2 regions of the Streptococcus sanguinis genome follow, and region 2 is predicted to be linked to the other one. Evidence: predicted binding sites of a transcription regulator. Region 2 holds the regulator's gene; the other holds the start of a gene.
What was found. Region 2 encodes NrdR, which represses ribonucleotide reductase genes. Its sites were predicted from a motif close to ACACNATATATNGTGT; they were not measured.

Region 1 (5,326 bases), 1.0 Mb from region 2:
ATGTGTGAGCTGTCTGTGACAAAGGTCAGGGCGCGTGTCATAGTCCGGATGGATTTTCCAAAGTCAGGCGAAGTCATCATGTTGACAACGTTCGTAGAGCCCAAGTTACATGATACATCTGTCCCCAGGTGAAGATACTCTTGCGCATCATTCAAGAGGCTAGGCTCTTGTACCTGTAGGATTTCAGAGCAAAGATTACTCATGATGATTTTACCGTCGATTGGATTTGAACGGTTGGCTGTATCAATGTTTACGACATAAGGGTAGCCAGATTCTTGTTGGAGTTTAGAAATTTCTGTTTCCAAATCACGGGCCTTGATCTTAGTCTTAGTGATATTTGGATTAGCGACCAACTCATCATATTTTTCAGTGATGTCAAGGTAGGCAAATGGTACACCGTACTCGCGTTCAACAGAATATGGGCTGAAGAGGTACATTTCTTCATTTTTATGCGCTAATTCGTAGAACTTATCCGGAATGACAACACCGAGTGAGAGGGTTTTAACCCGAACTTTTTCGTCGGCATTTTCTTTCTTGGTAGAAAGGAAGGCGATGATATCTGGGTGGAAGACATTGAGGTAAACAACCCCAGCTCCCTGACGTTGGCCCAACTGGTTAGAGTAAGAGAAACTGTCCTCAAAGAGTTTCATAACAGGCACAACCCCAGATGCAGCACCTTCATAGCCCTTGATAGGTGCTCCAGCTTCCCGCAGATTGCTGAGGGAAATACCGACCCCGCCTCCGATACGAGACAATTGCAGGGCAGAGTTGATGGAGCGGCCGATAGAGTTCATGTCATCTGTTACTTGGATGAGGAAACAGGAAACCAATTCACCACGACGAGCCCGACCAGCGTTGAGGAAGCTTGGTGTAGCAGGTTGGTAGCGCTGGTGGATAATTTCATTGGCAATATCCTTGGCAATGGCTTCATCTCCGTTGGCAAAGTAGAGGGCGTTGAAGAGTACCCGATCTTCCATGCTTTCCAGATAGTATTCGCCATCATTTGTCTTCAGGGCATACTGGTTGTAGAACTTATAAGCAGCCATGAAAGATTTAAACTTGAAATCTTGAGCATGGATAAAAGCAGTCAGCTCCTCGATGTATTCAGGAGAATAAAGTTCAATAAATTCCTTTTCCAAATAGTTTTCTTCTATTAAATATTTAATTTTTTCTGTGATAGAAGAAAATTGCTTGGTGTTTGGCTCAACGTTTTCTTTAAAAAAAGCTTTTAAGGCTTCTTGATCTTTATGAAGCATAATCTGACCATTAACTGGACGGTTGATTTCGTTGTTGAGTCGGAAGTATGTCACATCCTCTAAATGTTTGAGTCCCATGTTTTTCCTTTTCTATATAAATAAGATAATTAGCTAGCGGAAAAATATCCGCCTTACAAAAGAAACGGCCCCTATGAGCATAGGAGCTGCAGTTTGCCCTGATAATCTGTCTTTTAGTTTATCTCCCAATCAAGGCGCGCCGCCCTCAAAATAAACTACATTAAGACAGTTTTTTCAATTTACCAGGTTGGAAACCAGAAAATGCCTCAGTTGCTGTCTGAATCACAGGAGCAGTATTGAAACCAAGATCTTTGACATGGTCAATGAATTCTGGCTGTTCATCCAAGTTGATTTCGCGGTATTCTACATGATTAGTATCTAAGAAGCGCTTGGTCATTTTGCACTGAACGCAGTTGTTTTTTGAGTAAATAGTTACCATTAAAAATTCCTCTAAACTTTCGTTTTTTCTTTTAAATAATACGAAACTAGTATATCTAAAAGAAAATAGAATGTCAATAGTTTTGAACTAAATATTGTGTGATATTTTGTTATAGGATAGATTGCAATACAATATATAGTGTTTGTATAAGCAGTGAAAAGAAGTGAAAAATTGCAGAAAAGGAGCAAAATGCTGATGCAGCAATGCTTAAACAAGTCTTAAAATGTTAGAAAAATGACTAGTAGCTTTTCCGCCAAAAACAAAAATCCAATATCTTGTGTTACAGAATTTAGGGAATCACTAGGAGGAGTGGAGGGAGGAGTTTATATTCTTATTTTATAACAATTAGTTCCCATAAAATAAGAAATTAACAATTGAAAATTTGGTGGCAGACTTTTTTGAATAAAGCTTGGGAAATGTGGGATTTTGCTCGAAAATTCTCTCTTCAATATAATAAGAAGAGTTTTCATTTCCTAAGAAATATTTTGTAAGCGGGCTATAAAATTCTTGAAAAAGATTTCAAAAGGTGATATAATATCAACTTGTAAGGGTTATCACAATAACTCAAAAAGAATTTTTTAAAAGGAGAGTCTAACTATGGCTTCTAAAGATTTCCACATTGTAGCAGAAACAGGTATTCACGCACGTCCAGCAACTTTGTTGGTTCAAACTGCTAGCAAATTCGCTTCAGACATCACGCTTGAATACAAAGGTAAATCAGTAAACTTGAAATCTATCATGGGTGTTATGAGTCTCGGTGTTGGCCAAGGAGCTGATGTTAAGATCTCAGCTGAAGGTGCAGATGCAGACGATGCTATCGCTGCAATCTCTGAAACAATGGAAAAAGAAGGATTGGCTTAATATGACAGAAATGCTTAAAGGAATTGCAGCATCTGACGGTGTTGCCGTTGCTAAGGCATATCTATTAGTTCAACCGGATTTATCATTTGAGACTGTTTCAGTCGAAGATACGAATGCAGAAGAGGCTCGTTTGGATGCAGCTCTTGAAGCTTCACAGAACGAGCTTTCTGTTATCCGTGAGAAAGCAGTAGATAGCCTTGGTGAGGAAGCCGCTCAGGTGTTTGACGCTCACTTAATGGTACTTGCTGACCCTGAAATGGTTGGGCAAATCAAAGAAACAATCCGTGCGAAAAAGACCAATGCAGAAGCTGGTCTGAAAGAAGTAACGGACATGTTTATCACTCTCTTTGAAAACATGGACGACAATCCATATATGCAGGAACGTGCGGCAGATATTCGCGACGTGACGAAGCGTGTTCTTGCTAACCTTTTGGGCAAGAAATTGCCAAACCCAGCGTCTATCAATGAAGAATCAGTTGTGATTGCTCATGACTTGACTCCTTCTGATACAGCACAGCTGGATAAGAAATTTGTTAAAGCTTTTGTAACCAATATCGGCGGACGGACAAGCCACTCTGCTATCATGGCACGTACGCTTGAAATCGCAGCAGTATTGGGAACTAATAACATTACTGAACTTGTAAAAGACGGCGATGTGATCGCAGCTAACGGTATCACTGGTGAAGTGATTATCAACCCAACTGAAGAACAAATCGCAGCATTTAAAGCAGCTGGTGAGGCTTATGCTAAGCAAAAAGCTGAATGGGAATTGCTTAAGGATGCTCAGACTGTGACTGCAGATGGCAAGCACTTCGAATTGGCTGCCAATATCGGTACGCCGAAAGACGTTGAAGGTGTCAATGCTAACGGTGCAGAAGCAGTTGGTCTTTACCGGACTGAGTTCCTTTACATGGATTCTCAAGACTTCCCAACAGAAGATGAGCAGTATGAAGCATACAAGGCTGTGCTTGAAGGAATGAATGGAAAACCAGTAGTTGTTCGTACAATGGACATTGGTGGAGATAAGGAGCTTCCTTACTTCGATATGCCGCATGAAATGAACCCATTCCTTGGTTTCCGTGCTTTGCGTATCTCTATCTCTGAAACTGGTGATGCTATGTTCCGTACACAAATCCGCGCTCTCTTGCGTGCTTCTGTACATGGACAATTGCGTATCATGTTCCCAATGGTAGCCCTTCTGACAGAATTCCGCAAAGCTAAAGCGGTTTATGACGAAGAAAAAGCTAAGTTGCAGGCTGAAGGCGTTGCAGTAGCAGACAATATCCAAGTGGGTATCATGATTGAAATCCCAGCAGCAGCTATGTTGGCGGATCAATTTGCCAAGGAAGTAGACTTCTTCTCTATCGGTACTAACGACTTGATCCAGTACACTATGGCAGCTGACCGGATGAATGAGCAAGTCTCTTACCTCTATCAACCATACAACCCATCTATTCTTCGCTTGATTAACAATGTTATCAAGGCAGCTCATGCTGAAGGTAAGTGGGCAGGTATGTGTGGAGAAATGGCCGGCGACCAAACTGCGGTGCCATTGCTCGTAGGTATGGGCCTGGATGAATTCTCTATGAGTGCGACTTCAGTTCTTCGGACTCGTAGCCTCATGAAGAAGCTGGATACGAAGAAGATGGAAGAATTGGCTCAGCGTGCACTGACCGAATGTGCAACGATGGAAGAAGTTCTTGAGCTTGAAAAAGAATATCTGGACTTTGATTAATCTGAAAAATTAAGATCAGGGAGATTTTCCTGGTCTTTTTTAGTTTTCTTCAGGGGCAGAGTGAAGCTTGAGCATAAAGTTGAAATCAAAGAAAACAAAAATAAGCAGATCTAATATGAACAAACTTAGATGATCTATCTTAATTGTGAAAAAATTCTTTAAATTTATAACTTTTGGTTGAAATTTTCAGAAAATTTGGTAAAATAATATTTAATAACATTTTGGAGGGGACAAGTGACACAATATAAAAACTATATAAATGGAGAGTGGAAAGTTTCTGAAAATGAAATTACCATCTCATCTCCTATCAACAATGAGATTTTAGGAACTGTGCCTGCCATGACTCAGGCAGAGGTCGACTATGCGATGGCGAGCGCTCGTGCGGCTTTGCCAGCTTGGCGAGCTCTTTCAGCAGTTGAACGTGCAGCTTATTTGCATAAGGTTGCGGATATTTTGGAGCGCGATCAGGAGAAGATCGGTGAAATCCTTGCAAAAGAAGTTGCCAAGGGGATCAAAGCGGCAGTCGGAGAAGTCGTCCGGACAGCAGACTTGATTCGCTATGCGGCTGAAGAAGGGATTCGTATTCATGGCCAGGTTATGGAAGGTGGCGGCTTTGAAGCTGCCAGCAAGAAAAAATTGGCTGTGGTCCGTCGTGAGCCTGTAGGAGTTGTACTGGCCATTGCACCATTTAATTACCCAGTCAACCTGTCAGCTTCGAAAATTGCTCCTGCGCTTATCGGCGGAAATGTCGTGATGTTTAAGCCACCTACTCAAGGCTCAATCTCTGGTTTGCTCTTGGCTCAGGCTTTTGCTGAGGCAGGTCTGCCTGCTGGTGTTTTCAATACCATCACTGGCCGCGGTTCAGAAATCGGGGACTACATCATTGAGCATAAGGAAGTGAACTACATTAACTTTACCGGCTCCACTCCAATCGGTGAACGCATCGGTAAGTTGGCTGGTATGCGTCCAATTATGCTTGAATTGGGTGGTAAGGATGCTGCAGTTGTGCTGGAAGAT
Region 2 (5,326 bases):
CGGTAAGTCTATCCCGATGATTAATCCAAATCTAGGTGTTTTAGTCACTACCGGTGGTGTTTTAGAGCAGATTGGTTGGGGGGTTATCGGTAACCTGCATATCCTCTTTGCTTTGGCTATTGGTGGAAGCTGGGCAAAAGAACGCGCAGGCGGTGCCTTCGCAGCAGGTCTGTCCTTTATCCTGATTAACCGTATCACTGGTGTTATGTTTGGCGTTACCAGCGATATGCTCTCAGATAAGGCTGCTGTAGTTAAAACAATGTTTGGCGCATCAATTAAGGTTTCTGATTATTTCATCAGCGTTCTGGAGTCACCAGCTCTGAATATGGGTGTCTTTGTCGGAATTATCGCTGGTTTTGTTGGAGCGACAGCTTATAACAAATACTACAATTTCCGTAAATTGCCAGATGCCTTGTCATTCTTCAATGGTAAGCGTTTTGTACCTTTCGTTGTTATCTTGCGCTCAGTAATCGTAGCAATTGTTTTGTCATTCGTATGGCCAGTTGTTCAATCAGGTATCAACAGCTTTGGTATTTGGATTGCTAACTCACAAGATACTGCACCAGTTTTGGCACCATTCATCTATGGTACTTTGGAACGTCTCTTGCTTCCATTTGGTTTGCACCACATGTTGACCATCCCAATGAACTACACAGAACTAGGTGGTGTTTATCACGTTATTACTGGTTCTGGTGCGGGAACAACTGTAGCTGGTCAAGATCCACTGTGGTTGGCTTGGGTAACTGACTTGGTTGGTACGAAATCAGCTGATCCTTCTACTTACCAACACTTGCTTGATACAGTTCATCCAGCTCGCTTTAAAGTTGGTCAGATGATTGGTTCATTCGGTATCCTTATGGGGGTAGCGGCAGCTATCTATCACAACGTGGATGCTGACAAGAAGCACAAATACAAAGGTATGATGATTGCGACTGCTTTGGCAACCTTCTTGACAGGGGTTACTGAACCAATCGAGTACATGTTCATGTTTGTTGCAACACCACTGTATATCATTTATGCATTTGTACAAGGTGCTGCGTTTGCAATGGCTGACATCGTTAACCTTCGTGTGCACTCATTCGGTTCTATCGAATTCTTGACCCGTACTCCTATGGCCATCAATGCTGGCTTAGGAATGGATATCATCAACTTCATCTGGGTAACTATCCTCTTTGGTGTTGTGATGTACCTCATTTCTAACTTCATGATCAAGAAGTTCAACTACGCAACTCCAGGACGTAATGGTAACTATGAAACAGCAGACGGTTCAGATGAAGCTTCTTCATCAGAGTCAACTGGCGGTAAAGTTGCTGAAGCATCTCAAGCAGTAAATGTTATCAACCTTCTGGGTGGTCGCGCTAATATCGTAGATGTAGATGCATGTATGACTCGTCTGCGTGTGACTGTCAAAGATGCTGAAAAAGTTGGAACAGAAGAACAGTGGAAAGCTGAAGGCGCTATGGGCTTGGTTATGAAAGGCCAAGGCGTTCAGGCTATCTACGGACCAAAAGCTGACGTTCTCAAATCTGATATTCAAGACTTGTTGGATTCTGGTGAAGTGATTCCTGAAACACTTCCTAGCCAAAAAGCAGAATCAGCAGCTGCCGAAGTTACTTACAAAGGTGTGACTGAGGAGGTTGAAACTGTTGCGGACGGTCAAGTCATTGACTTGGCAAACGTTAAAGATCCAGTCTTCTCACAAAAAATGATGGGCGACGGATTTGCAGTTGAGCCTGAAAACGGTAAGATTTATTCACCAGTTGCCGGTACAGTAACTAGCGTCTTCCCTAGCAAGCATGCTATCGGTCTTGTAACAGATAACGGCTTAGAAGTTTTGGTACATATTGGTTTGGAAACTGTTAGCCTTGAAGGTAAACCATTCGAAGTTCATGTTTCAGAAGGTCAAAAAGTTGCAGCTGGAGATCTTCTAGTCACGGCTGACTTGGAAGCAATCAAGGAAGCAGGACGTGAAACTTCAACAATCGTAGTCTTCACAAATGCGGCAGCTATCAAGTCTGTAACAGTAGAAAAACTTGGTCAAGCATCTGCTAAGACAGTTGTTGCTAAGGTTGAATTGTAAAATAGAAAAGAGAAATCATGGCAAAATTCCTGACATTAAATACTCATAGTTGGATGGAAGAAGAGCAAGAAATCAAGCTTAATCAGCTTGCAGAACGCATTCTTCAAGAAAAGTATGATGTCATTTGCCTGCAGGAAGTCAATCAATTAACGGAGTCTGAACAGGTTGTTCAGGCTCCTTTCTATCAGGCGGTTGAGGGCGCAATTGAGATCCATCAAGACCATTTTGCTCTTTGTTTGGTAGAAAAATTGGCTGAGGCAGGACTGGACTATCATTGGTCCTGGGCCTATAATCATATTGGGTTTGATATTTATAACGAAGGAGTGGCAATTCTGTCCAGAAAGCCGCTGACTCCTAGAGAAGTTCTGGTATCAGAGGTTAATGATCCTAGGGATTACCATACCCGCAAGGTCTTGCTAGCCGAGACTGAGGTTGATGGTCAATTGTTGACAATTGCCTCCTGCCATCTGTCTTGGTGGGACAAAGGTTTCCAGGGAGAATGGGCTAAGCTTGAAGAAGAGCTTCTCAAGGTTAAAACTCCTCTGGTCCTCATGGGCGATTTCAACAATCCAGTCGGCCAGCAAGGCTACCAGACTATCTTAGCCAGTCCGCTGAAGCTGCAGGATAGTCATGCCGTTGCGAGAGAAGCTATCGGAGAGGCGACAGTAGAAGGTACTATTGCAGGCTGGGATGATAATAAGCATGCTCTGAAGATAGACTATGTTTTCACTAGTCAAGGGATGGACGTTGAGCGTTCCGCTGTCGTCTTTGACGGGAAAGAAACCCCTGTTGTCAGTGACCACTTTGGTTTAGAAGTGCAAGTGACATTATAAAAAAAGATGAGGCAAGGCCGTGAAAGTGGCAGATTTGCCTCTCTTTTTCTTTTTGATAAAAATATATTAGGAGAAAATGGCGAAATTTTACACCCCAAACGGCTGTCTTTTGTTATTCTTGAAAACGTGTTATAATGAAGTATTAGGATTCTAGGAGGAAATGGTATGCGTTGTCCGAAATGTGGTGGGAATAAATCAAGTGTAGTTGATAGCAGACAGGCAGAAGATGGAAATACAATCCGTCGCCGTCGTGAGTGTGAAGAATGTCAGCACCGCTTCACGACCTACGAGCGCGTTGAAGAGAGAACCCTAGTTGTTGTCAAGAAGGACGGGACACGCGAGCAATTTTCTCGGGATAAGATTTTTAACGGTATTATTCGCTCCGCTCAAAAGCGGCCAGTATCTAGTGACGAAATAGAAGAGATTGTCAACCGAATCGAGCAAAAGGTCCGCAGTCAGAGCGATAATGAAATCAATAGTGAATATATTGGATCCTTAGTCATGGATGAACTGGCCGAGCTGGATGAAATCACCTACGTTCGTTTCGCCAGTGTTTACCGGAGTTTCAAGGATGTGGGAGAGCTAGAAAGCCTGCTCAAGCAGATTACTAAGGGGTCCAAGAAGAAAAAGGACAAATAAATGAAACCGAACCATCAGTTTTCTTTCTTGCGCAATAATGCAGTCAGCCCAGATATTGCTATTTTGACCAAGCTCTATCTGCCGATTTTGGGGAGAGAAGCAGTAGCACTTTATCTTTATCTGCTGTCTTTTGTGGATAATGGGCAAAAGCAGCACCTCTTCAGTCAGATTCTCAATCATTTAGATTTTGGACTTAATATTTTAGAAGAAAGTTTTGAGCGTTTAGCGGCGATTAAGCTAGTGGACCTTTATCAAACAGATGACCATTATCTGGTTCAACTCCACCCAACCTTAACGGCGGAGGAATTTTTCAGCCATAATGTGTTCAGTCGGCTCTTGGAAAAGAAAATCGGAGAAGCTGCTGCAGAAGCCCTGCGACCAGAAAATCCTAGCGGAGATAAATTGATCAAGCCTTTTATGCAGGTGTTTGGTATGGAAGCTGAGCAAGCAAGGACAGTGCGAAAGGCCAATGATTTTGACTTGGAGTATTTCAAGCAACGGATGGCTCAGGACAATCTTCGCTTTGCCAATGAAAAGGAAGATGTGTTAGAATTGTTTGCAATTGCTGAGCAGAAAAAGTGGACTTGGTATGAGACCTATGTCTTGGCTAGAGAAACTGCTGTTTCTCAGGTTATTTCTACCAAGCGGATGAAGCAAAAGCTAACTCAGAAGCCGGCAGAAGGTCAGTTTTCTAAGCAGGAGCAGTCTATTATCCAAGAAGCGAAACGAACATCGCCAATGGTCTTCCTAGCAGAAATCAAAAAGACCCGTCATGCTGCTATTACGCGGACAGAGAGAAAGCTTTTGCTGGATTTAGCTGAATTAGGTCTTTTGGACGAAGTTATCAACGTAATCTTGCTTTTGACCTTTAATAAGGTGGATTCAGCCAATCTCAATGAAAAGTATGCCCTCAAGGTAGCTAATGATTTTTCTTATCAAAAGGTGACGACAGCTGAGGATGCAGTCTTGAAAATCCGTGAGCGCAACCAGCAGCCCCAGAACCGTTCAGCTAAATCTGGACAAGGCTCTTCCAAGAGCAACGTACCTGACTGGAGTCAGCCGGATTATAAAAATGAAACGAGCGCAGAGAAGCAGGCCGAGCTAGAAGAGCAGAAACGTCGGCTCTTAGCCAAACTTGAAGGAGGAGGCGAATAAATGGAGAAAATAGGACAAAATATGCCTCATATGAATAGGGTGCGGCAGTTTGACTATCAGGAGCTGGTCAAGCAAATCATGGCAGACCCAGATGTGGCAGCCTTTATCCAGCAGGAAAAGCTGACCCAAGCTGAGATTCAGCGCAGCGTCTCCAAGTTTAACCAGTATATTACGGAGCGTAACCGCTTTTTGCTGGGGGACGAGACCTATATTGCCAAGGGCTATAAGCCAATCTTGGTGAAAAATGAAGGCTATGCGGATGTTGCCTATGAGGAGACGCCTGAGTTGATTGAGCAGGAGAGACAGGAGGCTATTAGAAGCCGTCTTAATCTTATCAGCCTACCAGCCAGTCTCAAGGAGGCTAGTCTGGCTCAGGTGGATCTGGACGATGTTGGCCGCTACAAGGCTTTTGAACTGTTGACCAACTTCGTTGCTGAGTTTCCACATTACCAGAAGGCTGTTTATCTCTACGGCGATTTTGGGGTCGGTAAGAGCTACATGATGGCTGCTCTGGCGCATGATTTGTCAGAAAAACGCAGTGTTTCAACGACTCTGCTACATTACCCAAGCTTTGTTTTGGATGTTAAGAATGCGATCAGTTCTGGCTTGGTCAAGGAAA

Region 1: a site for NrdR is predicted at 1,840-1,855, ahead of nrdH (glutaredoxin-like protein NrdH). Genes of this name have one in related genera too.

Annotation. Positions count from the first base shown of each region.
Region 1 is NZ_CP054570.1:1,364,600-1,369,925, reverse strand. Features, by position in the region: gene nrdE (class 1b ribonucleoside-diphosphate reductase subunit alpha) at 1-1,334, opposite strand, end outside; gene nrdH (glutaredoxin-like protein NrdH) at 1,495-1,713, opposite strand; gene FOC72_RS06485 (phosphocarrier protein HPr) at 2,311-2,574, shown strand; gene ptsP (phosphoenolpyruvate--protein phosphotransferase) at 2,576-4,309, shown strand; gene FOC72_RS06475 (NADP-dependent glyceraldehyde-3-phosphate dehydrogenase) at 4,544-5,326, shown strand, end outside.
Region 2 is NZ_CP054570.1:358,362-363,687, forward strand. Features, by position in the region: gene FOC72_RS01775 (PTS transporter subunit IIBC) at 1-2,080, shown strand, start outside; gene FOC72_RS01780 (endonuclease/exonuclease/phosphatase family protein) at 2,098-2,913, shown strand; gene nrdR (transcriptional regulator NrdR) at 3,079-3,552, shown strand; gene FOC72_RS01790 (DnaD domain protein) at 3,553-4,707, shown strand; gene dnaI (primosomal protein DnaI) at 4,708-5,326, shown strand, end outside.